DNA from 3 places in the Chryseobacterium sp. GP-SGM7 genome. Region 1 is predicted to be linked to each of the others. Evidence: riboswitches for the same ligand, from Rfam matches in the RefSeq annotation. Region 1 holds a riboswitch; each other region holds the start of a gene.
The links. Region 1 has a riboswitch for cobalamin ahead of ACOOWA_RS03335 (T9SS type A sorting domain-containing protein). Riboswitches for the same ligand answer to the same signal wherever they lie in the genome.
Positions count from the first base shown of each region.

Region 2: another riboswitch for cobalamin. It lies ahead of ACOOWA_RS13500 (acyl-CoA thioesterase); the one in region 1 lies ahead of ACOOWA_RS03335 (T9SS type A sorting domain-containing protein).
Region 3: another riboswitch for cobalamin. It lies ahead of ACOOWA_RS12230 (TonB-dependent receptor plug domain-containing protein); the one in region 1 lies ahead of ACOOWA_RS03335 (T9SS type A sorting domain-containing protein).

Region 1 is NZ_JBMHFF010000001.1:736,406-746,542, reverse strand. Features, by position in the region: gene ACOOWA_RS03375 (DUF5686 family protein) at 1-1,939, shown strand, start outside; gene folP (dihydropteroate synthase) at 1,970-2,845, opposite strand; gene ACOOWA_RS03365 (DUF1599 domain-containing protein) at 2,958-3,530, shown strand; gene ACOOWA_RS03360 (BT_3928 family protein) at 3,527-4,636, shown strand; gene ACOOWA_RS03355 (TerB family tellurite resistance protein) at 4,723-5,073, shown strand; gene ACOOWA_RS03350 (S9 family peptidase) at 5,094-7,220, shown strand; gene ACOOWA_RS03345 (GxxExxY protein) at 7,261-7,638, shown strand; gene tpiA (triose-phosphate isomerase) at 7,747-8,505, shown strand; cobalamin riboswitch at 8,658-8,853, shown strand; gene ACOOWA_RS03335 (T9SS type A sorting domain-containing protein) at 8,957-10,137, shown strand, end outside.
Region 2 is NZ_JBMHFF010000003.1:229,375-239,511, reverse strand. Features, by position in the region: gene ACOOWA_RS13510 (HD domain-containing protein) at 1-140, shown strand, start outside; gene ACOOWA_RS13505 (DUF6624 domain-containing protein) at 280-870, shown strand; gene ACOOWA_RS13500 (acyl-CoA thioesterase) at 1,043-1,426, opposite strand; cobalamin riboswitch at 1,539-1,723, opposite strand; gene ACOOWA_RS13495 (hypothetical protein) at 1,802-2,599, opposite strand; gene ACOOWA_RS13490 (ATP-binding cassette domain-containing protein) at 2,632-3,294, opposite strand; gene ACOOWA_RS13485 (YcxB family protein) at 3,632-4,120, opposite strand; gene ACOOWA_RS13480 (endonuclease MutS2) at 4,126-6,273, opposite strand; partial or broken gene ACOOWA_RS13475 (GNAT family N-acetyltransferase) at 6,508-7,014, shown strand; gene ACOOWA_RS13470 (hypothetical protein) at 7,064-7,858, shown strand; gene ACOOWA_RS13465 (uracil-DNA glycosylase) at 7,867-8,508, shown strand; gene ACOOWA_RS13460 (hypothetical protein) at 8,495-8,995, opposite strand; gene ACOOWA_RS13455 (DUF456 domain-containing protein) at 9,004-9,495, opposite strand; gene ACOOWA_RS13450 (carboxypeptidase-like regulatory domain-containing protein) at 9,560-10,137, opposite strand, start outside.
Region 3 is NZ_JBMHFF010000002.1:768,671-778,807, reverse strand. Features, by position in the region: gene ACOOWA_RS12250 (CCC motif membrane protein) at 1-26, opposite strand, end outside; gene ACOOWA_RS12245 (DUF2752 domain-containing protein) at 50-340, opposite strand; gene namA (NADPH dehydrogenase NamA) at 368-1,420, opposite strand; gene cdd (cytidine deaminase) at 1,528-2,010, shown strand; cobalamin riboswitch at 2,153-2,332, shown strand; gene ACOOWA_RS12230 (TonB-dependent receptor plug domain-containing protein) at 2,368-4,206, shown strand; gene ACOOWA_RS12225 (YncE family protein) at 4,219-5,268, shown strand; gene ACOOWA_RS12220 (CCA tRNA nucleotidyltransferase) at 5,338-6,759, opposite strand; gene ACOOWA_RS12215 (L-threonylcarbamoyladenylate synthase) at 7,082-7,630, opposite strand; gene ACOOWA_RS12210 (DinB family protein) at 8,040-8,543, opposite strand; gene ACOOWA_RS12205 (GNAT family N-acetyltransferase) at 8,615-9,064, opposite strand; gene ACOOWA_RS12200 (cystathionine gamma-synthase) at 9,121-10,137, opposite strand, start outside.

The DNA of each region.
Region 1 (10,137 bases):
GGAGAAGAAAGATTCTATTGAATCTGTAAATCTGATGAAACTGATGGGTAAGAGTAAAATGTTTCTTTGGGAAAGAGCATCACAAAGTTTATACTCAAAAAAATACGGCGAAAAAACCAATATTTTAGACAATAAAATTGCAGGTTTGAAAGAACCTATCTACGAATTGATGGCTTTCCGTTCCAACAGAAATGTAATTCCAAAAGAAATAAAAGAAGAAAACAGAAATCTTTACCGATTCTTCCTTACCGATTCTCTGGAAATTGACGGAAGAGAAAATTATGTGATTCGTTTCCGACAGGTTGGTTATAAAGAGAAAGCTGATAAGAGAAAATTCAATGGCTATATTTATGTAGATAAAGACACCTATGCTCTGAAAAAAATTGAAAGCAACAGCAAAATTAAAAGTGAAGGCAGTATCACAAGTATTTGGAAGCCAATAGATAACAAATGGTTTCTGGTAAAAGAAAACTATAAAATAAAAATGGGATCAGCAGCTTTTGATAATGACGATAAATCTGAAAACAAAAAAACAAAAGAAGAAAAAGAGGAAGATAAAAACAACAGAAAGAAATTTGGGACTTATGCGTTTGCAACCGCAGATTATTTTGATTTTAAAACTCCGATAGAAGAAAAGCCACAAGATTTTAAAGGATATACAATCGATGTGAAAAATTCTGACGGAAAACTCATCGATCAGTACCGTACCGAAAACTTAACAGACCGCGAAGCAACAACTTACACAAAAATAGACAGTTTGAGCAGCAAATACAAGCTCGATCAGAAAGCAAAGGCGCTGACTGGTCTTCTAAAAGGAAAAATAAGATTGGGAATTGTAGATTTTGATTTGGCAAGAGTGATTGGCTACAACAAATATGAACATTTCCGTTTTGGGGCAGGAGCAAAACTGAACGAAAGATTCAATAAATATATTTCTCCTGATGCATATTTTGCCTACGGAATTTATGACAAAGACTTTAAATACGGAGCCGGAATAGACGTTCGAACTACTTTGGAAAAGAATTCTTTTTTCCGTGTAGAATATTTCAATGATGTCATGGCGGCAGGTCGTTTTTCAGAAAATTTATGGAATTTCAGAATGAAAATTATGAATTCCGGTGTTGCGCTGAATAATGGAGTTTTTTATGGTTATGAAGGTTTCAAAGTAAGTTATGAGAATGATATTACCAACGGATTAACCTTAAATGTTTCAGCAAAAAAAACGCAGGAAGAATCTAAATTTGCTTATGATTTTAAAGGTTTGGGAAATCAGTTTGATATTACATCATCCACCATCACACTAAAATATTCTCCCAACTCTAAAAATATCATGACGCCAACCGGAAAGTATACGTACGAACAGAATCTTCCCGAGTTATACTTAAACTACGAACAGGGATTTAAAACTTTAGACGGAGATTTTAATTTCAGCAGGTTTGATGCACTTTTTGTTCATAATTTTAAAACAAAATTAGGGGTAACCGGTATCCGTGCTTATGGCGGAATTATTACCGGAGAAGCACCAATCTGGAAAAATTTCACCATGAACGGATTAGGAAAAGGACAGGGCGGATTAAATTTTAATCTTACCTCTTATCTTGGTTTTGCAACGATGGAAGGCGGAAAATACTATAATGATAAATTTGTAGGTGCTTATTTAACGCACAGACTTCCGTGGTATTTCAAAAGTTTTGGGAAAAATGTTTCGAGTTTTGATTTTATCTACAGAGGAACAATCGGTGATATGAAAAATCCCGAATTTCATCAGTTTGAATTTAAAAAACTAGACCATCTTTATAACGAATTGGGCTTAGAATGGAATAATTTCTTATCATCGCAATTCAACTTAGGATTTTTCTATCGGGTTGGATATTATAATACGCCGAAGTTTAAAGATAATTTTGCCATCCAGTTTAAACTAAAATTATTAGGATTTTAAAATATATTCAAACCAAAAACCTCTCAGAATTTAATTTTGAGAGGTTTTTTGATTGTTTAAATTGTCTGAAAATATTTTAACCGTTTTCTTCGCTTCTGAAACATCATGAACCCGAAGGATTTTCGCACCCTGTTTCAAAACCTGCAAATGCAGTTTCTGAGTTTCCTCGTTTATGTCTAACGCAGACTTTCCTAAAGGTTTATATATAAATGATTTTCTTGAAATTCCTATTAATAAAGGAAATTTTCCGAATCCAATAAACTGGGTTTCATTAATCATTTTCATCTGATCTTCGACGGTTTTTCCAAATCCGAAACCGGGATCAAGAATGATGTCTTTAATTCCTTTTTGTAATAGTTCGTTTGATTTTTTTGTAAAATACTGATTGATTTCCAATGTAATATCACCAAATTTAATTTTATTATGCATCGTTTCGTAAGACGGATTTACGTGCATTAAAATATAAGGAAGTTTAGTTTCTGCGACGGCATCAAACATATTTTCATCAAATTGGCCACCCGAAATATCATTTATAATATCAATTCCTTCATTAAAACCAAACTTTACCGTTTCCGCATAAAAAGTATCCAGAGAAATTAATGCTTCAGGAAATTCTTTTTTGATTTCTGAAATAACAGTTCCTATTCTTATTATTTCCTCATTACTACTGAGAAAATCAGCATTCGGTCTAGTAGATTGCGGTCCGATGTCAATCAGTTCTGCTCCATCTTTCATTAGTTTTTCAGCATGATGTAAAGCAGATTTTTTATTATTAAATTTTCCGCCGTCAGAAAAAGAATCCGGAGTGAGATTTAAAATTCCCATGATTTTTGGCAAGCTTAAATCTACCGGTTTCCCGTTGCAGTTTATTGAATAATTATTGATGAGCGATGAATGATTTTCCATCGTGTAAAAATACTCACTTCTTGCTTCAAGTCTGCAATTTCCATTCAAAAACTATTATCTGATTCCTTTTACCTAAAACGTAATTTGTATCTTTGAAAGATTAAGAAAATTTATGTCAAAAACTTCAGAACAGTTCGGTAAAGTGATTAATGAATGTCGTGATCTTTTCAGTAAAAAAATGCACGATTACGGGGCAGCGTGGAGAGTTTTGCGGCCAAGTTCGATTACCGATCAGATTTACATTAAAGTCAACAGAATCCGCACATTGCAGATGACCGATGTGAAGATGATTGACGAAAGTGAAGAGGGAGAATTTGTTGCGATCGTTAATTATTCAATTATCGGATTGATTCAGCTGGAGAAAGGCCTTTCGAATGATTTTAATGAAAATCCTGAAGAAATTTTACATCTTTACGACAAATATTCTACTGCAGCTCAGACTTTAATGGAAAAGAAAAATCACGATTACGGTGAAGCGTGGAGAGACATGAGAATCTCGTCAATTACCGATTTGATTTATCAAAAAGTACTGAGAACCAAACAGATTGAAGACAATCAGGGAAGAACTCTGGTTTCAGAAGGTTTAGATGCCAATTATTTTGACATGCTGAATTATGCAGTTTTCTGTCTTATTAAATTTTCTGAACAGAACATTTCAACCGAATCAAAAACTAATTCATTATGATCAAAGGTTTATTACGTTTCATTATTGCTATAATTTTCATTGCTTCAGGTTTTGTAAAAGCGGTGGATTTGGTCGGTTTTTCTTTTAAAATGGAAGAATATTTTTCGCCATCGGTTTTTAATATGCCGTTTTTGGAGAAATTTGCCTTGTTTTTTTCAATTATTGTAGTCGTTCTTGAATTATTTTTAGGCTTTTTGCTGTTATTAAAATTAAAACTGAAATTCACACTTTCCGCTTTGATTGCACTTTGTGTTTTCTTTGGATTTCTGACGTTTTATTCAGCGTATTTTAATGTGGTAACCGATTGCGGATGTTTCGGAGATGCTATTAAATTCACACCTTGGGAAAGCTTTATGAAAGACGTAGTTCTTTTGGTTGGTTTGATGATTCTTTTTGTTCTCTACAGAAAAGAATTTATTAAAAAAGATGCTTATTCAGATCAAAATAAGGCTGAAAATAATAAATTTAAATCAATTGCGCTCAAACTGTTCTGTGGAATTATGATTTACATAATGGCCCAGGGAATTATCAACGAGCCGATTATCGATTTCCGTGATTATAAAATAGGTACAGATATTAAAGCTGAGAAAAATAAAATTAGTAAAAATCCTTCTGAGTATAAGACTGTTTATTCGATGAAAAATTCTAAAACCGGAGAAATTCTAAAGGTAAATCAGGATGATTATGTAAACCAGACAAAATATTGGGAAGAAGGTTCGCCATGGAAAATTGAAGAAGGTAAAAACGAATCTAAACTCATTAAAGAAGGCTATAAATCTGAAATCGTAAAATTTAAAATTGAAGACCCTACAGGAAGTGATTTAACGGACGAAATCATTAATGCTCCAAAAACAATTTTAGTTTTCTCTTATCATCCGAAAGAAGTTTCGCCTGAATTAATTAAAAAAATAGAAGCCAAAGTCAATGCCCAAAAAGGAGCTGTAATCTACGGTGTTTCTACCGAACAAAATACTTTTAAAACAATCAAAAACGCAATGATGGACGGAACTGCAATTAAAACCATCGCAAGAAGTAATCCATTTGTTTTGATCTTAGAAAAAGGAAAAATTATAGACAAACAATCTGCAAAAAACTATGTTGACTGAGATGGTCAATTGTAAATGGGTGAATTGTCAATTTTCATTACTTTGAAAACATTAAACTCAGAACGTTAAACTTTAAACTTATTAAAATGCAAAAATCAAATAAATCTATCGCCGGTTATCACTTATTAATGATTCTTTCGTCTGTTGACGGAGAATTTGCTCCCGAAGAAGGTATGTTGGTACAACAATATCTTGCTGATGAATTTCCTTTTAAAATAAATTTAGATAACGAACTGGAAGCGATTGCTTTGCTTCAACCTGAAGAATGGAAAGATCATTTTGAATTTCACGGGCGTTGTTTTCTGGATGATTCTACGGAAGAAGAACGTCTGCACTTTATTCAGTTTGCAAAAACGCTGATTAAAGCTGATGATAAAGTGACTGATGAAGAACACACTTTCTACATTCTTTTAAAGAATCTTTGGAGCTTAAACTAACGAAAAATACAAATATTGATATGAAAAAAACCTGCCTGTCCCTTTTAATAATGAGTACAACAATGTTCCAATCTCAGATTTTCCCTGAAATGAAAGCTCCGGTTGCCGATAAAAAGCAGCATCTGAGAAATATTCATAATGATAAAGTGAATGATCCCTATTACTGGATGATTGATTATTTTAAAAAAGGAAAAGATTCCACCCAGGTTGTTGAATATCTCACTGCTGAAAATAATTATTGGGAAGGAATGATGAAAGATACAGAACCTTTCAGGGAAAAACTTTTTCAGGAGATGAAGGCAAGAATTAAAGAAAAAGATGAATCTGTGCCTGTTTTCAAAAAAGGATATTATTATTACACACGAACTGAAACAGGAAAACAGTATTTTAAATATTGCAGAAAAAAAGACAACCTCAGTTCGCCCGAAGAAATTCTTTTGGATGTAGATCAGCTTGCAGAAGGTCATGCTTATTATTCTGCAGCGGGTTTCAGCATCAGTCCGGATAATTCTAAAATGATTTACGGAGTGGATGACGTTTCAAGAAGGCAGTATAAATTATTTTTAAAAGATTTAACGACTGGTAAAACCGTCGATTTGGGAATTAAAAATACAACAGGATCAGCGACCTGGGCAAATGACAACAAAACCATTTTCTATACCGGAAAAAATCCTGAAACTCTTTTAACAGAGAAAATTTACAGACATTCTTTAGGAACCGATCCTTCAAAAGACGTTTTGGTTTATGAGGAAATAGACAAGACGAATTATATTGGTGTCGGAAAATCTAAGAATGAAAAATTTATTATGATTGTTTCTTCAGCAACAACTTCTTCGGAAACAAGATTTTTAAGCGCAGATGAGCCAAAAGGTACATTTAAAGTTTTCCAGCCGAGAATAAAAGATGTTTTGTATGATGTAACGCCTTTAGAAGATAAATTTTTAATTACAACCAATAAAGATGCGTTGAATTTCAAAGTCATGGAAACTCCTTTGGATAAAACGAATGTTGAAAACTGGAAAGATTTTATTCCGCACCGCAAAGATGTTTTGATGGAAGGAATCAGTGAGTTTAAAAATTATCTCGTGTTCAGTGAAAGACAAAACGGACTTTCGCAATTGGCAATTATTGACAGAAGAACCAATAAAAAAGAGTTCTTAAAATTCGACGAAGCAGCTTACACTGTTTATCCATCAGGAAATCCTGAATACAATACCGATTATTTCAGATTCGGATATACTTCTATGATTACGCCGAGCTCACAATTTGAGCAGAATTTACAGACAGGAAAAAGAATTTTACTCAAACAGCAGGAAGTTTTAGGAGGCTACAATAAAGCCAATTATGTAACGGAAAGACTTTTTGCTTTTGCAAAAGACGGCACAAAAATCCCGATTTCTATTGTTTATAAAAAAGGCTATAAAAAGGACGGAAAAAATCCGCTTCTACTCTACGCTTACGGCTCTTATGGAAGTTCGATGGATGCAACGTTCAGCAGTACAAGACTCAGTCTTTTAGACCGGGGTTTTGCCTTTGCGATTGCACATATTCGCGGAGGTCAGGAAATGGGAAGGCAATGGTATGAAGACGGAAAAATGATGAAAAAGAAAAATACTTTTACCGATTTCATCGATGCCGGAGAATTTTTAGTGAAAGAAAAATATACTTCACCCAAACATTTGTACGCTCAGGGTGGAAGTGCAGGTGGACTTTTGATGGGAGCGATTGTCAACATGAAACCTGAACTTTGGAATGGAATCATTGCACAGGTTCCGTTTGTGGATGTGGTCAATACAATGTTGGATGAAAGTATTCCATTGACAACGAATGAATATGATGAATGGGGAAATCCGAATAACAAAGAAGCATACAATTACATGAAATCTTATTCTCCGTACGAAAATATTGAGAGAAAAAGCTATCCGAACTTATTAGTTACAACGGGTTTGCATGATTCTCAGGTACAATATTTTGAGCCTGCAAAATGGGTGGCAAAATTAAGAGATTTGAAAACTGACAAAAATGTCCTATTCTTAAAAACAGATATGGAATACGGTCATGGAGGTGCTTCCGGAAGATTTGATTATCTGAAAGATATTGCGCTTGAATATGCATTTATGTTTAAACTGGAGGGAATTAGTAAATAAATGAGTTCTCGCAGATTTAGCAAATTTTGCAGATTATTAAATGACTGAAAATGAAATTTCATATATAATTCGTAAATGTATTTTTAACGTTTACAATCAATTAGGGCCTGGTTTATTGGAATCAATTTACCAAAGAATATTAATCTACGAACTTGAAGAAAATGGCTTAAATGTAAAATCTGAAGTTTTAATTCCAGTATATTACAATAACAAAAAGTTTGACTTAAATTTTAGAATTGATATATTAGTGGAGGATAAAGTAATTTTAGAATTAAAATCTATAAAAGAATTAGAAGCAATACATTACAAACAACTGTATTCTTATCTAAAATTATCAAACAAGAAATTGGGCTTATTAATCAACTTTAATACGACAAACATTATCGATAGCATAAAAAGAGTCGTTAACAATCTTTAAATCTGCTAAATCAAAATAATCTGCGAGAAAAAATAAAGGTTCTTGCAGATAGCAAATTTCACGTACTAAATTTAATTTATAAAAAACAAAAAAGATAATATAGAAACTATGAGAAGAAAAATAGTTGCAGGAAACTGGAAAATGAACAAAAACGTCATTGATGCTCAACAATTAATGATTCAGTTATTAAGTTACAAAAATGAAAATACAACCAACTGTGAAGTTTGGATTGCACCGCCTTCATTGTATTTAATGATGGCAAAAGATATTTTTGAGAAAAACGAAATCGGAGTATTTTCTCAGGATATGAGCGAATTTGAAAGCGGAGCTTATACAGGCGAACTTTCAGCAGATATGCTTGAATCTATCGACGCAACCGGTTCTTTGATCGGTCACTCTGAAAGAAGACAATATCACGGTGAAACTGACGAAAGCTGCAATAAAAAAGTAAAATTAGCTTTAGATAAAGGTTTAATTCCTGTTTACTGTAACGGAGAAACTTTAGAGCAAAGAAAAGCCGGACAACATTTTGACGTGGTAAAAACTCAGACCGAAACTGCTCTTTTTACTCTTTCTGCTGAAGAAATAAAAAAAGTGGTGATTGCTTACGAGCCAGTTTGGGCAATCGGAACGGGTGAAACTGCAACGCCGGAACAGGCGCAGGAAATTCACGCTCACATCAGAGGAATTATCGCTGAAAAATACGGACAGGAAGTTGCTGACGAAATTTCTATCCTTTACGGTGGTTCTGTAAAGCCTGATAACGCAAAAGAAATCTTCTCTCAGCCAGATATCGATGGTGGTCTTATCGGTGGAGCTGCTTTAAAACTTGAAGATTTCTCAAAAATTATTGAAGGTTTTAATTAAGAAAATTATTCATACGAAAAAGTAAAGACATATCATCTGGTATGTCTTTTTTAGTTAAATTAATAAAATATTGATTTTTAAATTATTTATTATTCAACATAATTTAAAAATTATTAAACTATTAATAAAATAACAATCAAAATTTAAGTAATATCTTTGCAGAAGTTTAAGGTTGAACCTCGAGTTCATTAATAGGGAATCAAGTGAAATACAATAATTCTTGAGCTGTACCCGCAACTGTAAGCTATTCGACTTATTATAAGGAAAACCACTGTTTTGCCTGAAACAAAATGGGAAGGTAATAATAAGATGCAAGCCAGGAGACCTGCCTTAAATGAATTTCAACTTTCGGGAAGAAAAGTTTATGAAATAAGAATCTTTATAGGTTTTTTCATGAATGTTTTTCCCTGCAGTGAAGTTTCGGGAATAAAACTTTAATTTAAATTATATCATGAAGAAAATCTATTTTCTTATTCTTGCGTTTGTAATTTCTTTTGCAAATGCTCAGACTGAAGGAGTCTTGGTACTCAACGAAGGCGGTGCGGGAAGCAATTCTGCTGAAATTTCTTTCATTAATAACCAATCGGTTGTCACCAACAATTACTACAAAAGTAAAAATAACAATGCTGTATTGGGCGATACAGCTCAGGATATTAAAATTTTTGGTGATAAGATTTTTGTAGTTTTAAATATTTCAAACCAAATCAAAGTCATCAACAAATCTGATTTTTCATTGATTACAACAATCTCTTCCAATCTTGACAATCCAAGATACATCGCATTCAGCGGAAATAAATTTTATGTAACCAATTGGGGAGGAAACGGTTCTACAACAAATTACGTATCCGTTTATAATATAAGCACTTATGCTCACGAAGCAAATATTCCTGTAGGAAATGGTCCTGAAAAAATCTTTGCTAAAAACAATAAATTGTATGTTTTATTGAAAGGAGGTTTCGGATTGAATCAGTTTATGGATATTATCAATACTACAACCAATACGGTTGAATCTCAGGTAAATGTCGGAAATTCTCCAAACAGTATTTTTGAAAAAGATAACTTATTGTATATTATGAGTTCGGGAGATCCTTATTCTGCAACATCTTTTGGAAGACTTACTGTTTACAATACAACGACACAAACTGTAGCCTCAAGCACAACATTTCCGGTGGGAGTAAAACCATCTTATATGGACACCGACGGAACGAATATTTATTACATGAACGAAGCTTCGATTTATAAAACATCAATCGCTTCGCCTTCAATTACTACAACTCCGATTGCCATTACGCCGATTACGGTAAACAGCTATGGAACTGCTTATGGATTTAATGTTGTAAATAATAAAATATATGCAGCTGATCCACAAGGATATATTGCACCGGGAAAAATTTACACTTACGATCTACAAGGTTCTTTATTAAACACTTTTACGGTAACTTCCCTGCCAAACCAAATTATTGCATACAGCAACGCTTCTCTTTCAACTGTTGAAAATGCTAAAGCTTCTAAATTGTCATTATATCCGAATCCTGCAAGCAACAAATTCTTTGTCGAGGGTTTATATTCGGGAAATGTTAAGGTTTATGATTTAAATGGAAGAATTGCAATTAATACTCAATATTCAGAAAA
Region 2 (10,137 bases), on a different contig from region 1:
GCTGGACAGAAGCTAAAGTGACCGAACTGCAAATCAGAAATATGCTGGAAAATGCAATCAGCCGCGCTTCTGATGAATTGGGAGAGGCTTTTCATCATTTTTTAAATCTCAATTTGGAATCGAAAAAGGTTTTAAGATAAATGAAAATCTAAAGCAAATTTTTGTGATTGAACACATCTTTTTTATAAGAGTTTATTCCGACACTTAAAAATAATTCCTATTTTTGTGTTATATTTCAAAAACGGTCAGCCTATTTGGGAATATGACAAAAAAATAGAAATGAAAGTAAAAAAAATATTATTTAGCATATTAATCGCTATTGTTGTAATCATATCGATATTCCTTTATATGAATAAGGATAAATTTGTCTATGTAGGTTCGGTGGATATTATTGAAGTCGATTGCAGCAAAAAACGTCAAATCCTGAGCGAAGTTTTAGAAAGTGACCAACGGATTAGAAAAGCAAATGAACCCATCAAATACGCTAAAGAAGATCACAGGAATCAGGAATTAGTAATCAGCATTATTGAAAAGTGCGGTATGCCTACATTAAAAGAGGTGGATCAAAAACAAATGGATGCAATCTGGTTGGGATTGCAACATAGTAGTAAAGAAATCAGAATAAAGTATTTTCCTTATGTAGAAAAAGCGGTAAAAAATGGAGACTTATCTAAACAACAATACGCATTGATGAAAGACAGGATGTTAATGGACGAAGGAGAACCCCAAATATATGGTTCACAAATAGAAAATGGTAAATTGTATAAATTAGAAAATCCTGAAACTGTAAACGAAAGAAGAAAAGAAATGGGATTGGAACCAATAGAGGATTATTTAAAGTATTTCAATATTAAGTTCAATCCGAATTAACAACACAACATATAATCACATAGACGACTCCTGTCATAATTAAATGGAGTGTGTCTACCGTAATTTAGATTTTATTTAAGGAAAAAGGTTTCAACGAACAGTTAAGTTTTCCGAAACCTTTTAAATAAAGACTGAAAGTGACGAATGGCAGTCAAAAACTACCGCTCATCTATTATAAAATTTGAATTGGTTTCTTAAATTCGTCGATTGCCACAAAAGTAAAATCTCCCACAATCGCCTTTTCTCTTTCGTAAGAGTACATTTGTTCAGTGTAGATTTCTACGTTTACTTTCATACTTGTATTTCCTACTTGAGAAACTCTCCCGATTAATTCTACAATCGTTCCTGCAGGGATTGATCTTTTAAAATCAATTTTATCGCTACTAACGGTTACCACACGTTTTCTCGCAAATCTTGTTGCAGCAATAAAGGCAACTTCATCCATCAATTGCATCGCAGTTCCTCCAAAAAGGGTGTCGTAATGATTGGTTGTATTGGGGAAAACGGCTTTGAAAATTCGGGTTTCCGAGGCTTGAATTCTTTCTTCTGTAGTCATATTTCATTATTAAATTAAAGCGAAAATGAAATACTATAACAATCCACAGAATAATTCGGGAACATAAAATTCCCAAAGAATTATAAGATCAATAAACTTCAAATCGCGAAAGTTTTTGTCTAAAGAAACAGGCAGGTCTCCTGACTTGTAACATCTTTATCCCTTCCCATTTTGTTTAAAACGAAACAGTGGTTTATTATAAAGACTTTGGTTACTTACAGTTGCGCGACAGTACGTGATTTTCACACGATTCCCTTTTAATCTGCGTTAAGCAAAACCCAATTTCCTGAAAAGTAAAAAGCAAAAAGATTTCCTCTGAAAGCTCAATTCTTTTCGGTTGCAAAAGTACTAATAATAAAGGATATTTTCTAAGAATTATTCAGGATTACTGAAAATGATCTGGCTGATTGCTTTGCCTTCTTTAATCGTCCAGAAAGTGGTGTATCTGTTTTCACCGGATCCATTAATCATATAAAGAAAAACATGATCATCGTCCATTGAAGTTACGCCCATGTTTTCAAAATCTTTGGTAGGCTGAAATAAATTTTTTATCCCTTCTCTCACGAAAACTGAACCTCTGCCCGGTTGTTGTACTCGAATAGATTTTATTTCAGTTAAATCTTCAGGAAGCTCTTTGCTGATTCCCCAAGGTTTTTGCTTGTCAATTTTAACGATGTTCCCTTCTGCATCTTTTTCCTGCTTTTTGAATTTTGCGTTGGAAGGATAAATATCAATCACCACTTTTGTTCTCTGGTTTGCCGGAGTTTTAGGATTGTTATTGTCAGTAAAAGTAACAGATCTACCGTTTTTAGATAAAACAGGAGTGAATTTCGGAAGCTGATCGATAAATGCAATCCGGCCTTTGTTTACCATCCCTTCTTTATTAAGACTGTCGTATCTTACAAATGGTTTTGGTAACTCTTCTTTTTCGGGATATTTAATCCAGATCCAGTCGGTTTCTCCCGGAGCGGGTTTTACATAAACAAAAACATCACCTTTTTTCATTCTGATTTTATCAACGATTTTACGGTAGTCTTCTTTGTGTACACGCACCATCGCATAACCATCTTCAGCTTTTACAACACCAAAAGGAACTTTATTCTGTGCATTAATCAACGCAAAAGAAAAAATACTGAATATCGATAAAAAGATTGCTTTGTTTATGAAAGTCATTATAAAGAATATTTGTAGCTCAAAGATATAAATTAAATATTTTTCGGAAGATAATTAAACTGCTTCAATTCTTTTAAATCTTTAACCGGCCTTAAATAACCTTCAGAAAGCAGAAAAAAATCATCAGAAACATCCAAAACATCATGATATTGATGATCTGAAATGATAAAACCTTTATTTTCAGTTTGTTGTTTAATAATTTTTTTTAATTCGGTAATCATTTTTGGTGACAAACTGTGAAATGGCTCATCCAATAAAACAAACTCTGCTCCTGAAAATATAATCAAAAGGGTTTCTATAATTCTTAATTCTCCTCCTGAAAGTGTTTTTGGAGTTTCATTTAAAAAAGGTCGAACAAATTCTACATCAAAAATTTCTGTATTGTTTTTTTCAGTACAAAACAAACCGACAAGACTTTTGATTTTTATATTCTTAGGTAAAAAAGAATGTTGAGGCAAATAAGCAATCTTATTTTTTCTGTCCGACTGATTTCTCAGAATTTCATTATTAAACTTAATAAATTGCGTTTCACCTTTAATAGTTCCAAAAATAATCTGAAATAAAGTTGATTTTCCTGAACCGTTTCGTCCTAAAATTCCGGCAATTTTTCCAGTTTCTAAACTTAAAAAGATGTCTTTCAAAATATCTTTTTCACCAAAAGATTTCGTAATGCTGTCAATGTGAAGTTTACTCATAAAAATGCACTCACAAATTTTAAAATAATTCCCAGTAAAATTGTAATACTCCAAAGTTGTATTCTTGAAAAACCAAAATTTGCATAAAAAAGATATTCGTTTTTTAATCTCATTTCATAAATAAAATAATGCAGCAAGGGAAATATCAAAAGAAAGCACAAACTGAAATTCTGCATTGTCAATCCGAGAGGAAATGAAAGCAGTAAAGAAAACAAAATTCCCGGAATGAGAAGTTTTTTATAAAAAATCCATAAAATTTTTAAACTGATAAGCATTTTCAAAAATAACAATAAAAACAAAAGAGAGTATCCATCAAGGCACTCTCTTTTATTTAATTTTAATCGTTTTTAAGTTTCGATTTTACATTATTTTTCTGAATCATATTTCTAAGTTCTCGAATCTGCACCGTTGTAAAATACTTTTTCGGAACCATGTTCATTGTTAGTTTACTCTGATAAATCAAAAACCAGTCTTTGTTTTCTTTAACTCTGTAAACCGTTTTCCAGATAAAATCACTTTCGAAGGTTTTTCCTTTGGTAGAGATTTTTTCATCAGTAAAAGTGTAAGAAATTTCTTCCTGAATGTTTTTGTTTGAATAAAAAGCATTTTTTAAACTAAAATAAGAACGTACAATGAGAAATATAAGAATGACGATAAACCACATGGAAGCAGATTTTAAAACTTCTTTCGTGTCATTTTCCGCATTGTAAAAATTCAAAATGAAAATTCCAATCAATAATGTTGAAAACAGAATAATTCTTGTTAATGAATTTTTAATGTGAAAATTCAAAAAATCTTTAAATGTAATGTGAGTTTTTACAGTCATCTATACTAAATTCTCTCCAGTTCGTCCGCATCAATCAAGGTTTTAAAGGTTCCGTAATTTACAGTCACTTTATTTCTGGAAATCTTCTCAATCGTTCCCACACTCGTACTTCCTGCAATTCTTACACGTTGCCCGACTTTCATCCAAAGTTCTCTGTCAGATTTACGTTTTTCCTCGATTTTTTCGTTCGTCTCGGTAATTTTTTCAATGACATCTTCTTTTTTCAGCTGTTGTGTTATTTTTCTTTTCACAACCTGAAGACGTTTCGTTTCATCTTTATCTGCTCCTATTTTTCTGAACTTTTCCTGCTCCAGAATCTTCACAAAATCCTTCACCACATCTTTTCGTGATTTTCCTTTTACATAACTGTCGATAAAAGCTTCTATCTTTCCTCCAAACTGAAGTTTTCGATGTTCATCTTCATATAATTTCTGGAAGTTAAAGAGCTTTTGCTGAAGCTGTTCATTTAGTTTTTGCAGATTATCGCGTTTGTCTTCTACAGATTCTTTTCTTTCGGCAAGATCGGTTTTCAGTTTCTCAACCTCGTATTTTTCCTGTTGAAGCTTTACGATGGTTTTATCTAAATTCACAATATCATGTTCCACTTTTTTCTTGGCAGAATGAATGATAAATCTCGGTATTTTATTTTTTTCAGCCACTTCAAATGTAAATGAACTTCCGGCTTGCCCGATTTCCAGCTTATACATTGGTTCCAATGTTTCTTCATTGAAAAGCATGGCTGCATTTTGCGCATTCGGAAGTTCTTCCACCACCAGTTTAATATTGGTATAATGCGTTGTAATAATGGCAAAACTTTTTTTGTCGTAGAAAAACTCAAGGAAACTTTCGGCTAAAGCGCCACCTAATTCAGGATCAGAGCCCGTTCCAAATTCGTCAATCAGTAAAAGCGTATTGGCATCGGCTTCACGAATGATTCCGCCCATTTTCTTTAATCTTGATGAATACGTCGAAAGATGATTTTCAATCGATTGATTATCACCAATATCGGTCATGATTTTATCAAAGAAAAACATCTCAGATTTTGGATGGGTAGGAACTAAAATTCCACTCTGAATCATCAGTTGAAGCAATCCGACAGTTTTTAACGTAATCGATTTTCCGCCCGCATTCGGTCCGGAAATACAGATAATTCTGTTGTGATCTGTTAAGCTTAAAGTTTGGGAGAAAATAGTTTTATTTTCAGCTTTATTTCTTAAAAATAATAAAGGATGAAAAGCTTCTCTTAATTTCAGTGTTCTGTGACGGTTGATTTTGGGTAAAACTCCGTTGATTAATTCTCCGAATTTTGCTTTGGCTCTTGTTAAATCAAGATCAAAAATATACATTTGATATCTCCAAAGCTGAGGTTGAAATTCTGCCAATTCTGCAGTCAGTTTTCTCAGGATTTTGTCGATTTCTTTTTTTTCTTCTTCCTGATCTTCTTTCAGTTTGAAATAATGTTTTACAACAGAATCTGGCTGAATATAAGTAATAGAACCTGTTTTTGATAGTCCTAAAACTCTTCCCGGAACTCTTTTTTTGTACGCTGATTTTACCGCTAAAACTCTTTGATCTTCAATAATGCTTTCCCGGATGTCATCCAGAAAATCGCTTTGTCCGTAATTGAATAAAACTCTGTTGAAATTCTCCTGAATAGCTTTTTTAGCCAGTTGAATTTCGGCTCTCAACGTTTTTAAAATCGGGGAAGCTTCACTTTTTACTTCGCCAAAACGGTTGAAAACTTTATCAACTTTATCAATGATTTCTTTTTTAAATTCAAGCACAGAAACATCCTTTATCAATGTTGGGAAGGTTTCTGGCATGGTTGGGAAAAACTTCTGCAGTTTCCCGATTTGTTCCGTAAGCGTTTTTATTTTTATGAAAGCCACATTTTCCAATCGATAATTTTCGATCAGCATCAATTTTAGTTCACTTTCAATATCTTCATATTCATCAAACGGAATAGCATTTGAACTTTCAAAACTTGATAAATATTCGGAAGTTTTTTTAAGGGAAAGTTCTGCCTCGTCAATTTCCATCGGACGAAGTTGAAGAATTTTATCTCTCGTTTTCGGAGAGTACGCAAAAGGAGAAATTTCCGCGAGCAATTGCGGAAACTCTAATTCGTCTAAATCTTCTTTATTTATATACACAGTGCAAAGATAATTAATTTGAAAATGAAACAATTTGAGAATGTATTTTTAATTTTGAACCATTAAGATTTTATTAAGGAGTTAAGAATATTAAGCACTGCTACGATTTTATCTATCTGCTTTCAAAAAAAATCTATTTGATTTTCCTTAATAAAAACTTAACCTCTTAAATGGTCTTAATGGTTCAATTTAAATATAAAATAACTTCAATAAGGTTTTTATTATATTTGAGATATGAAACTGGAAACCGAAAGATTAATTTTAAAACCCATTGACGAAAGCCACGTTGATGATATTTTAAAAATTCGAAGCAATGAAGTTGTCAATCAGTTTGTCAAAAGAATTCCTCCAAAAACAAATTATGATGCGCTGGATTTTATTTTAACCATCAAAAAAAGGATTGAAAACAAAGAAACGGTTTACTTCGGGATTGCATTTAAAAATCAACCCAATCTTATCGGAACAATTTGTCTCTGGAATTTTTCGGAAGACAGAAAAGAAGCAGAAGTAGGTTATGAATTATTGCCAGAATATCACTGAAGAGGATTAATGTCTGAAGCTTTACAGACGGTTTTAAATTTTGGGTTTAATGATTTACATTTGCAGGAAATTGTTGCGATGACCAATAAGTTTAATGAAAACTCGAAAGGTCTTCTTTTAAAACATAATTTTATTTTGGAAGATAGAAAAGATGAGGGGTTTCCGGATAATTTGGTTTACAGCTTAAAGAACTATTCTTAAGAAGAATTTTTAATATTTCGTATATTTGACTATTAAGAAAAGCCATTTAATGAAAACATGTTTTGTAATTCAACCATTTGATAGAGATAAATTTGATAAAAGATATACTGATGTTTTTGAGCCAGCAATTAAAAACTCTGGTTTTATTCCGTATAGAGTTGATAAAGATGATGCTGTGACAATTCCAATAGAAGATATTGAGCAAAAAATAAAAGAAAGTGATTTATGTTTTGCGGAAATAACTACAGATAATCCAAATGTTTGGTATGAATTAGGATATGCTTTTGCTTGTGGGAAAAATATAGTTATGGTTTGTTCGGAAGAAAGATTAGGAAAATTCCCATTTGATATTCAACATAAATTTATAATTACTTATAAAACAGCATCAATAAGTGATTTTAATGATTTGTCTCAAAGAATTACTAATAAAATTAAAGCACTTGAGAATAAAATTAAAACTATTGAAGTTTTGAGTAATATTCCTGTCCAAGAAATTAAAGGATTGAAAAACCATGAATTTGCGATATTGGTTTTATTGATGGAGAATACATTTTCTAAACAAGAATCTTTTCCAGTTCATATGCTAAAAACAGAGATGAATAAATCTGGTTTTAATGATATGGCTACAAGTGTTGGTATTAGATCTTTAGAAAAACTACAATTTGTAAGCGTTTCGATGGAGGTTGATCAATGGAGTGAATATCCTGTATGTCGATTAAATGAAAATGGGGAAAATTGGATTTTAGATAATCAAGATAAGTTAGATTTTAAAATGACAGAATCTTTCGTAATACAGCATAGCCAAGAGGAGGAAGAAGAAGAGGAAGAAGATTTACCTTTTTAAAATAAATTATGAACTGGACAGAAATACTAGCCCCAATAAAAAACACTCCATACTTTACCAATCTTTGGGAAAAGGTAAAACAGGAATATGCAACAACGAAAGTTTTTCCACCGAAAAAACAGATTTTCAGAGCGTTAGAATTAACGCCATTTGATGATGTTGAAGTGGTAATTATTGGTCAGGATCCTTATCATAATGATTTTCAGGCAAATGGTTTGTGTTTTTCAGTTTCCGAACAGGTTACAGCGCCACCTTCGCTTAAAAATATTTTCACTGAATTAAAAGATGATGTCGGTGTAGACCGAACTTCAAAAGAACTGGATGATTGGGCAAAACAAGGCGTCTTGTTATTGAATGCGACTTTAACGGTTCGTGCGCATTCACCAAATTCTCATAAAGATTTAGGTTGGGAAAAGTTTACCGATTTTATTATTAAAGAAATTTCAGATAAAAAAGAAAATGTGGTTTTCGTTTTGTGGGGAGCTTTTGCACAGAAAAAAGCCGAATTAATCAATCCGGCTAAACATTTTATCATTAAATCTGCGCATCCATCCCCTTTTTCTGTCTATCGTGGTTTTTATGGAAGCAAACCTTTCTCAAAAATTAATGAATATCTTGCTTCAAAAGGAAAGAAGCTTATTTCGTGGTAGAATTCTGATCAGTATCTTTAGTAATCGAAATTCCGATTTTATATTTTCCGGAAAGTGATTTTGCACTATTTTCTGCAGTTGGATGAGGAGTAACTTTTACTAAAGAAATTTTATATCCGTTAAAAAATTGTGTCGTATGATAATCTTTTCCGCTAACTTCTGAAGTTGAAAATTGCAAAGTCATTGGTCGACTTGCAGTGCTCATCAATTCTATATTGGCAACGGCAACTCCTGCCCAAATACATTGAGTTCCTTGCGGACAACGGCTGTCTTCTGCCATACTTTTAAAGGTAATATTCATCTGAAATTCTTTCAGAAATTTATTTTCTCCTTCAATGAAATAAATAATATCTCCTTCGCTTTTCATAGGAATTTCACTTTTTACATTAGCAGAATTTTGTGACATTTCCTGATTTTTCAATTCTTTCTGAGCCTTACAGTTGATCAGGCTGATTAATCCTAAGCTCAATATTATATGTTTATACATTTCCATAATTAAATTACATTAAAAATATCTAAAACGACGACCATAAGCATAGCAATTGAGACTACTAAGCTAAATCCGGTTCCGTAAATAAATCCGATCAATGCTCCTTTTGTTGATTTTAAAGCTTTATTCATGTCCTTACTATCGTGCAAAAGTTCTCCGATAAAAACTCCGGCAAACATTCCTACAAGAAATCCTAAAGGAATTGGTAAAAATAATCCTACAATTGTTCCGATGACCGAGCCTACACTTCCCCAATTTGTTCCGCCGTATTTTTTATTGGTTTTTGCGGGAATTACATAGCTTAACACCACAGAAGCAAGCGTTAAAATGACAAACGCCCAAATATAAAGTACTGAAAGATCGGCATCTGTTCCGTATTTATAAATTAAAAGTCCGGCAAGACTTAAGACCAATCCCGGTAAAACTGGCAAAAAAGTTCCTAAGATTCCCAGAATAAGTAAGATGATACTTAAAAGTGAAATTAATGAATGATCCATATTTATTTAAATAAAAAAGTGACTTAAAAAGCCACTTTTTGTTTATCAATTTTTAAGCCGATTTTTAAAGATTTAAAATTACATATTGTAAAATTACTCCTGCATTTCCGATGTTTCCTGTAGCGTGATTGTGGAAACTTGTGTAATAGATATATCCACTGTTTGTAGATCCCGAACAAGGTCCTACTGTTGCGCCTAAAGCCACTAAATAAGGAACTGCAGCGGTAGGAACAGAAAGACTTATCTGAATATTTCCTGGAAGTGTAATACAAACTGTTGTAAATGTTGTATTCGGAGCATTCCCAATCGGTGTTGCGGGAATTCCTGTTGCTGTAAAATGATTGGTTCTGATCATCAATGCATTGTTTGATGAAGTTTCTTTCACTAAAACGTCCCAATACGTCGGATCATAATTGGTGATTTTTTGCCATGAACCTAAATCAAAATCAATATTAAGCGTATTAAATCCTAAAGCAGTAGATAATCCTGCACTGCTTACAGTTGCCGGAATAATTCCTGAGCTTCCGGTGTTTGTGGAGCATAATTTTGTATCAGGAACAAATCCCCCCGGAAGTGAACAGCTGGTTGTGTTGTCCGTTCCGCCCACTAAATAGGCTACATCCCAATCTGAAGCGTAAATAC
Region 3 (10,137 bases), on a different contig from region 1:
GCATTTGGTAATTTTTGTTGATTCATAATTTATTTTTTTAATGTTTAGTTTAGTTGTGAATAAAAAAATGTTTATAAAAATAAGAAAAAACCATTATTACAGAATTAATTATTGCCAAAAAAATTAAAATCTGACCGTAATTTCTTTTTTTATCAATAAAGTTAAGTCCCACAAAGCAGAAAAACAACAATAAAGTGTAAACTGCCGGAAACATTTGAAAAGCCTCAGAAAATTTACCCTGAAAAACCATTACAATAGCTCTTTGAGTTCCGCATCCGAAACATTCTATTCCCAAAAACTTTTTGCTGGGACACGGAAGCATAAAATCTTCTATATGCATTGTCTTTTTTTAAATTCGCAGCTAAAATTAAGAAGAAATTTTCGCTCTCAAATACTGATGCGGAAAAAAACATTCTTTTTTCGTTTCAAAAGAGCCCTGAACTGCCAAATACGGGTTTCTTAAAATCTCTCTCGCTACAAATATCAAATCTGCGTCACCGTTTTGCAAAATGTCTTCCGCCTGTTCAGTTTTTGTAATCAAACCAACCGCCGCGGTTTTCACATTTGCCTGATTTCTCACTGCTGAAGAAAACGGAACCTGATAACCGTCAAAAACCGGAATTTTTGCTCCGTGAATATTCCCACCACTTGAAACATCGACTAAATCTACATTATGCTGTTTTAAAATTTTAGACAGCTCAACACTTTCATCAATATTCCAACCGTTTTCAGCATATTCTGTCCCGGAAATTCTTACAAAAAGAGCAACATTTTCATTTAATTCCTGGTTAACAGCGTCTACAATTTCAATTAAAAATCTAATCCTGTTTTCAAAACTTCCGCCGTATTCGTCAGTTCTCACATTCGAAAGTGGAGATAAAAACTGATGAACCAAATATCCATGAGCTGCATGAATTTCAACAACATCAAAACCAGCATTTACAGCACGTTTTGCAGCATTTTTAAAATTCTGAATCTGTTCTTTAATTTCTTCTACAGTCAATACGTGTGGAATTCTTTCTGTCGGGTGATAAGGAATCGGACTTGGCGCGAGAGTTTCCCAGCCTTCCTCCAGAGAAATCTGTTTATTTTCCCACGTAGAACCTTTCCTTCCTGCATGTGCCAATTGAATTCCTATTTTACTTTCTGAGTTTTTATGAACAAATTCTACAATTTTCTGAAGTTTTTCAGCCTGTTCGTCATTCCAGATTCCCATGCAATGATTGGTAATTCTGCCTTTCGGTTCTACGCCGCTTGCTTCCACAATTAAAAGTCCGGTTCCACCTTGAGCCCGACTTCCGTAATGAACAAAATGAAAATCATTAGCCAGACCATTTTCAGCAGAATACATGCACATTGGCGACATTACCCAACGGTTTTTCAGCTCTACATTTCTGAATTTTATAGGAGAATATAACATTGAATTTATTTTTTAAAAGTTTAAATTTACGATTTACTATCGTAACAAAGATATTGCCAGCTTCGTCAAAAAGGTTTACTTTTATGCCCCTTTTTACGCAGACAAAAATGAAAAAAGATATAAAAATCAGTTACGAACATTTCAAAAGCAGGAACGACCTTAACGAAGTTGAAAACAGCCTTTTTGAAAAAGCAATTCAGGCAAGAAAAAATGCTTATGCACCTTACTCCAACTTCTTTGTGGGTTGTGCGGTTTTGCTTGAAAACGGCGAAATTTTCTCAGGAAACAATCAGGAGAATGCTGCTTTTCCTTCCGGACTTTGCGCAGAAAGAACTGCATTATTCTGGATTGGAGCTAATTTTCCGAATCAGATTGTTAAAAAAATATTTGTTGTAGGCGGACCAAAAGAATTTTCAGAGAAAAACCCTCCGATTCCGCCTTGTGGAGCTTGCCGACAAAGTATTATTGAATATGAAACCAAGCAAAATGAAAATATCGAGCTTTATTTTTCTAATTTAAATGATGAAGTGATTAAGGTGAGTTCTATTAAAGATTTGTTGCCGTTTTATTTTGACGGAACGTTTTTGTAGTAATTTTCCCACAGATTAAACAGATTAACACAGATGATTGAAAATATTTTTTTATTATTTTGCTTTAAAAAACTTTAATTTAAATAAAGATTAAGATTATATTTTAGCATTAATAAAATTTAATCTTTCTTTTCAAAAAAACTATATTTGCAAAAATTTTGGTTTCCAAGGTATTGGAACTAAGAGGGAATTGGGTGGAAATCCCAGACTGTCCCCGCAACTGTAAATCGCAACCTTATTTTCTACAAAAAACCACTGTCAAAAACGGGAAGGTGTAGCAAAAGCGAAAGTCAGGAGACCTGCCGGAATTTTAGAATATTAATAAATGATTGCTTTCGGAGGAAAGGCAAATAGATTATGATTTTAAAAAGAACACTCGTTTTGGTTTCTGTTTCTTCCTGCTTTGCCTTATATTTTGGTCAGGAAAAAACGATTGATACCGTATATGTTTTCGACAATCAAATGAAAAAAGTTAAGCTTTTTCATTCGTTACATACTTTATCTCCTAAAGATATTCAAAAAAACTCGTCTAACCTTTCTGAAGTATTGCGTTTTCAATCGCCGGTTTACATCAAAGAAAATGGTCGTGGTGCAGTTTCTTCACCTTCTTTCAGAGGAACAACGGCTCAACAGACTGCTTTTGTCTGGAACGGAATTAATATTAATTCTCAGTTTTTAGGACAGGGAGACATTAATAATATTGCACTTTTTGGATATGATCAAATGGAGATCAAATCTGGTGGCGGAAGTGTGATTTACGGAAGCGGAGCCATTGGCGGAAGTATTCATTTGAATAATAATCTGAGCTTTAATAAAGGTTTTAGCGGATTATTTAACTCTGAAGCTGCATCTTTCGGGACTTACAACAATTTTTTGAAAGCAGGTTACAGCAATGATAAATTCAGCATTAAAGCTTCGGGAAATTATTTTATCAGTGAAAATGATTATAAAGTTCCGGAAAAAAATAACTATATCAACCGAAACGGAAAGTTTTACAATACGACTTTTAATTTTGGAGCAGCTTATAAGATTGCCAATCATCAGACAATATCATGGCAAAGTCAGTTTTATGATGCTTCACAAAACTACAGAATTCTTGAAGAGAACGGAAATAAGACCAGTTATAAAGCACAGACTTTAAGAAGTTTACTTTCCTGGGACATTAATAAATCTAGAATTTCAAACAGTTTAAAAGCAGCTTACACAGAAGATAATTTCCAGTATTTTGGAGTTTATAATGCACCTTTTACGAGCGGTGGAATTAATAAAAATTACATTTTCAAAAATGATTTTAATTATTTCATCATTTCTAAACTGAATATTAATGTGATTGGTGAATTTCAGCAAAATCAGGGCGATGGTTTAGGAGATTCTGGGATAAAAAATGTAAGTAGAAACATAGGCTCAGTTGCTGGTTTATTAAGATATTTTGCAACACCGAATCTTAGATTTGAAGCAGGAATTAAACAAGATTTTGTTGAAAATATAGATTCGCCTCTTCTCTACTCTTTTTCAGGAAAATGGAAAGCGAACAGTTGGTATCAGGTTAATGTAAACGCATCAAAAAACTTCAGATTCCCTTCATTTAATGATCTGTACTGGAATCCGGGAGGAAATCTTAATCTGAAATCCGAAACCTCGGTTCAGGCAGATATGAATCATGAATTTAGTGTGGCGGGTTTTACGCTAAGTTTAAACCCGTATTATATGAAAATCGATAATATGATTCGTTGGTTACCAACAACGTTTGGTTATTGGGGAGCTTTTAATACCGATAAAGTAGAATCTTATGGTTTGGAATCTCAATTGAGTTACCAAAAAAGTTTTAATAAAAATCATTCTGTAAAGCTAATTGCAGGATATGTTTACACAAAATCCGTAGATTTGGCAACTCAAAAACAGCTGACGTATGTTCCGTTGCATAAAATGTCTTCGAATATAGATTATCAATACAAATTTTTGAAAGTTTACGCACAGGGAATGTTTAACGGATTAACTTATACGACTTCTGATGAAAGTAAAAAATATGCGATTTATCCTTATTTTGTAATGAATGGAGGAATTTCTGCAACCATTTTAAAAAAATACACTTTAGGATTTAGAGTGAACAATATTACCGATACTGTGTATGAAACGGTAGATTATTATCCGCTGCCAAAGAGAAATTACAGTGTCAACGCAACAATAAATTTTTAACATTATCATATTATGAAATTAAACAAATTACTACAGATTATTTTCGGATTCGTCCTGTTATTTTCGATTTCGTGTACTTCGGATTACGAAGAAGTTATTCCTGAAATCACTTATAACAACGGAATTTTTATCACTAATGAAGGTAATTTTGGAAAACCAAATGCTGAGGTAACTTTCGTTACAAAAGATCTTAGCCTGATGCAAAATGACATTTATAAAGCAAAAAACAACGAAAACTTAGGTGATGTACTTCAAACCATGGTTTTCAATGGGGATAAAGCATATCTTTTGTTGAATAATTCAAACAAAATTAAAGTTGTAGATCGTATAACTTTCAAAAAAACAGGAGAAATTACCACTCAATTGGATAATCCTCGTTATATGGCAGTTGCTAATGGAAATCTATATGTTTCTAACGATAAATACGGCGGAGCTAAATATGTAAACGTATATAAATTATCTGATAATTCTTTCGTAAAGAAAATTGATTTTGCATCAACAAGTACAGTTGAAAACGTTGTGGAAGCAGGTGGAAATATTTTTATACAGAATGCTTCTTATGGGTTTGGTAATACCATAACTAAAATCAATACCACAAGCAATACTATTGACGGAGCTGCAATCCCGGTTCCCAACGGAAACATCAATAAGACTGTTTCTTATAACAATAACGTTTACACGATTTCGGCAGGAACTACAGATTCTTACATTTATCAGATTTCTCCGGCAGGAGCTATTGTAAAAACAACTACTCTTACGGGAATTACAAACGGAAGAAACCTTCAGGTTGATGGCGGAAGATTTTATTTCAGCTCAAGCAATAAAATTTATTCAATGGATATGAACGCAACCACAGTTCCTTCTACACCTCTTATCACTGCAGTCGATGGTGGAGCAAACTTTACTGTTTACGGATTTTCTGTTTTAGATGGAAGGATTTTCGTATCTGATGTAAAAGGATTTACGCAGGCAAGTGAAATTACTGTATATACTACTGCAGGAGCAATCATTAGCAAATTCACAGCAGGAATAGGAGCTACATCAGTTTACAGAAACTATTAATCTCAGATTCTTTTTTAAAATAAAAAATGCGGTTTCTTTTGAAGCCGCATTTTTTTGTATTGTTATTTTTTAAGCTAAAGTTAAACCTAATTTTTCGGCTTCCGCAATCACAAAAGTCTTTGCCTCTTCATGATCATTTCCAATCTCGCCTTCCAGAATTGCTTCTTTTACTTTTTCCTTTAAAATACCGATTTCCCGTCCGGGTTGTAAATTAAACATCGTCATAATTTCTTCTCCAGAAATCGGTGGCTGGAAATTTCTTACCTGATCTTTTTCTTCAACCTCTTTTATTTTTACTGCAACATATTCAAAGTTTTTCTTGAATTTTTCCTGTTTTCTTGAATTTTTGGTCGTAATATCGGCTTTACAAAGTGTAAATAGATCTTCCATATCCTCTCCTGCATCAAATAATAATCTTCTCAATGCAGAATCTGAAGCATCATCGGTAATCAAAGCGATTGGACGAGACGAAAGTTTCACCATTTTCTGAACATATTTCATGTCTGCATTCAATGGTAATTTTAATTTTTGAAACAGCTTTTTCACCATTTTTGAACCTAAAAACTCGTGTCCATGGAAAGTCCAGCCAGTTCCTTCAACGAATTTTTTGGTGGGAGCTTTTCCGATGTCGTGAAGCAATGCAGACCAGCGAAGCCAGAGATTATCTGTGTTCTCAGAAATATTGTCAACAACTTCCAAAGTGTGGTAAAAATTATCTTTATGGGTTTGTCCTTCTACTTCTTCTACTCCTTTCAGATCGATCAATTCAGGAATAATTAATTTCATTAAACCCGTTTGTTCCATTAGTTTTAATCCAATTGAAGGTTTTTGGGAAAGCATGATTTTATTAAATTCAACCATAATTCTTTCCATCGAAACAATCTTTATTCTCTCAGCTTCCTGTTTAATGGCTTCCAATGAATTTTCTTCGATTGAAAAATTTAAAGTCGAGGCAAAACGAATTGCTCTCATCATTCTCAACGGATCATCAGAATAAGTTTGAGCAGGCTCTAACGGAGTTCTTAAAATCCCTTTTTCCAGATCATCAATTCCGTTAAAAGGATCAATTAATTCTCCAAAATTGTCTTTATTCAGAGAAACTGCCATTGCATTGATGGTAAAATCTCTCCTTTTTTGATCGTCTTCAATGGTTCCGCCCTCAACTTCCGGTTTACGGCTATTTTCGGTATAACTCTCTTTTCTTGCTCCTACGAATTCCAATTCCAGATCCTTATATTTGATCATTGCCGTTCCGTAGGTTTTGAAAACAGAAACTTTCATTTTCGGATCAATAGTTTTGGCAACATTTTGAGCCAGTTCTATTCCGTTTTGTTCAGTCACAAAATCAATATCCGTAGAAGCTTTTCTTTTCATTAATAAATCTCGCACAAAACCACCAACAATGTACACAGACTGATTGTTTCCGGAAGCAACTTCAGAAATAATTTTGAAAAGTTTTAGATTTCTATTTTGATTAAGATTAATGAACATTTTTTATAGATGTTAGATATTAGATTTTAGATATTAAATTCTCAAATAATGTTAATGAAAATCCATTTCTAATGTAAAACCATTAAGAAATCAGATTTAAGGTTAAAAAACTTAATTTCCGACTTCTTAATGGTTAGCTATTTTGCAAAGATAAATATTTACAAACAAATCGCTTTTTAAAGCAGCAAAGATTTTTTACACATCAGTTACATTAGTTTTAGTTAAATGACACCAATATTAGAGAAATCATTTTAAAAACTAAGATTTTCTCTTAAAAATGATCAGAAATCTGTGCAAATCTGCGTAATCTGTGGGAAATAAATTATTCTCTTAGAACCTTAATTCTATTGTCACTCCATATTTTAATCACTGATGAACCAGAATATTGCGAAACTTTTTCTCTGTCTTCTTCCACAGCAAAATCAACCAGATCAATGATTTCTTTCGAAATATCAGAAAACTTCAACGGACTTTTCTCCCCACTGAAATTGGCTGAAGTGGAGACCAAAGGTTTATTTAATTTGGTAATCAATTTTTTACAGAAATCATTTTTCACCAAACGAATTCCGATACTTCCGTCTTCCGCCAATAATTCTTTTGGCAAACCTTTTGGATTCTGATAAACCAATGTCACCGGTTTTTCGCTCAAATCCATAATTTCCCAAGCCATTTCCGGAACGTCGACTAAATCCTGCAATCTTTTTTCAGTTTCCACCAAAATAATCATGGATTTGTTTTTTTCACGCTTCTTGATGTCAAAAATTTTGTTGATCGCGTCGATATTTGTTGCGTCACAACCGATTCCCCAGATTGTATCAGTCGGGTAAAGGATTGTACCTCCGGATTTTAATATTTGTATGATGTTTTCCATATTTTATTTTTTATAAATATTGAGCAGAAAGTTGCAAATAAAATTGATATTAACCACAAAAAGTAACCTAATTCTAATTTAATTATTGGAGCTATTCTTCCACTTTTAGTAATTGTTATGTTTTCAAAAAACATAAATGCAACTGCCAAAAATGATGAAATAATGAGAGAAAGAACTGCATTGTGATTTCTTTTAATAATTAAAACAATTCCTAAAAAATAAAATGGATTTGCTAACCAAACAAAGCATTCCCAACGAACTCCATCAAAATATGTCCAACCTAACAAAAAAGCTAGATATGATGGATAATGTATCTCATCAAAATATTGATAAATAATACAATTTTGTGTGAGTGATATTAAAAAGATCAGCACACTAATTATAAGTACAATATTTATTTTTTTTGATATCACAGGTTCGGCAAATATCTCTCTTCAATCACATTTAAATGATGAATATTATGACCGACAATTAATTTGCATATGGTCTGAACAGAAATCTGGTTTCCGTTTGCAGTCCCGATATTATTTAAAACTGACGGATTTAAATTCTCTAATAAAACCTGCGAAGAATTTCTTACCAATTGATATTCTTCCACCAAAGATGCTACACTTCTTTCGTTAGCAAAAGAATTCGAAGCGTAACCTTCTTCATCAAATCCCGGAAGTTCATTTTTTTCGTTTCTTGCAAAAGCTAAAATTCTGTACTGAAAAACTCTTTCGGTATCTGATAAATGAAGAAGTACTTCTTTTAAAGTCCATTTTCCTTCTGCGTAGGCAAATTTAGACTGTTCTTCCGTCAAAAAACAATACAGGGAGACGGTTTTATCACCAACATTTTTCAATTCTTCCGACCAGTTTTCAGATGGAATTAAATCTAAATATCGTTGAATGTATTTTTGAAAATCAGTCATTTTTTTAGTTATAAGTTATTAATTATAAATTATGAGTTTTAGAAAATTGACGATTGATGATTGACAATTCACTACACTTCATTCGTCCATTCATAGAAATTCACTTCGTCGTATATTTCAAATCCGCAACTTGGGTATAATTTATTTCCTATTTCGTTGGATTTTCCTGTTTCAAGGAGGATTCCTGCTGCACTGGTAGATTTTGCCAAATCTTTTGATTCTTCAATCAATTCTTTTGAAAAGCCTTTTCCGCGGTGATTTTCATTAACAAATAAATCATTCAGCAACCAATATCGTTTCATTCTTGTAGAAGAAAACAATGGGTATAATTGAACGAAGCCAACCAATTTACCTTCATTTTCAGCAACAAAAATTTCAGAATCTTTATTTTCAATTCTTTCTTTTAAAAAGTTTGCTGCTGCAGACAAGTCAGAATCTTTATGATAGAAAATCCTATATTGGTCAAATAATTCAGTCAATTGACTTAAATCCTCCATTGTAGCTTTTCTTGTATTTTTCATTACCATTGGTTTAAAAATAAACATCCGCTTAAAAACGGATGCTTATGGTTTTTATTTTAAGAAAAAGCTTTCTCTAAATCTGCAATTAAATCTTCCGCATCTTCGATTCCAACGCTAAGACGAACCAAATCATCTGTAATTCCCAATTCTGCACGTTTTTCGGCAGGAATGGAAGCGTGTGTCATCAAAGCCGGATGATTTGCCAAAGATTCTACGCCTCCCAAAGATTCAGCTAAAGTAAACACTCTTACTTTTTCTAAAAATTTAATGGCATCTTCTTTTTTCCCTGATTTAAAAGTAAAAGAAACCATTCCTCCGAAGTCTTTCATCTGAGTTTTTGCCAATTCATATTGCGGATGAGATTCCAATCCCGGGTAAATTACCTGTGCAACTGCAGGATGAGATTCTAAATATTTTGCTACAGCCATTCCGTTTTCAGAATGTCTCTGGACTCTTAATGCTAAAGTTTTAATTCCTCTTAAAACCAAATAAGAATCGTGCGGACCTAAAATTCCACCACTTGCAAACTGGATGAAATGAAGTTTTTCTCCTAATTCTGCATCTTTTGCGATCAAAGCTCCTGCAATAACATCAGAATGACCTCCTAAATATTTTGTCGCTGAATGCATCACAATATCTGCTCCCATGTCGATTGGTCTCTGAAGATATGGCGTTGCAAAAGTATTATCTACTGCAACTAAAATATCTTTTCCTTTTGCAATTTCTACAACAGCTTTGATATCAACCAACTTCATCAATGGATTTGTTGGAGTTTCAACCCAGATTAATTTAGTTTTATCGGTAATAACATCTGCAATTGTAGAAACATCATCGAAATTCACGAAGGTAAATTTCAACTGATATTTTTCGAAAAGTCTGGTGAACATTCTGTAAGTTCCACCGTATAAATCATCCACAGCAATAACCTCATCGCCTGGATTTAATAATTTTAAAACACAGTCGATTGCCGCCAAACCAGAACCGAAAGCCAAGCCTCTCGCTCCGTTTTCGATGCTTGCCAAAGAATCTTCCAAAGCCTGTCTTGTAGGGTTTGCTGCTCTTGAATATTCGTA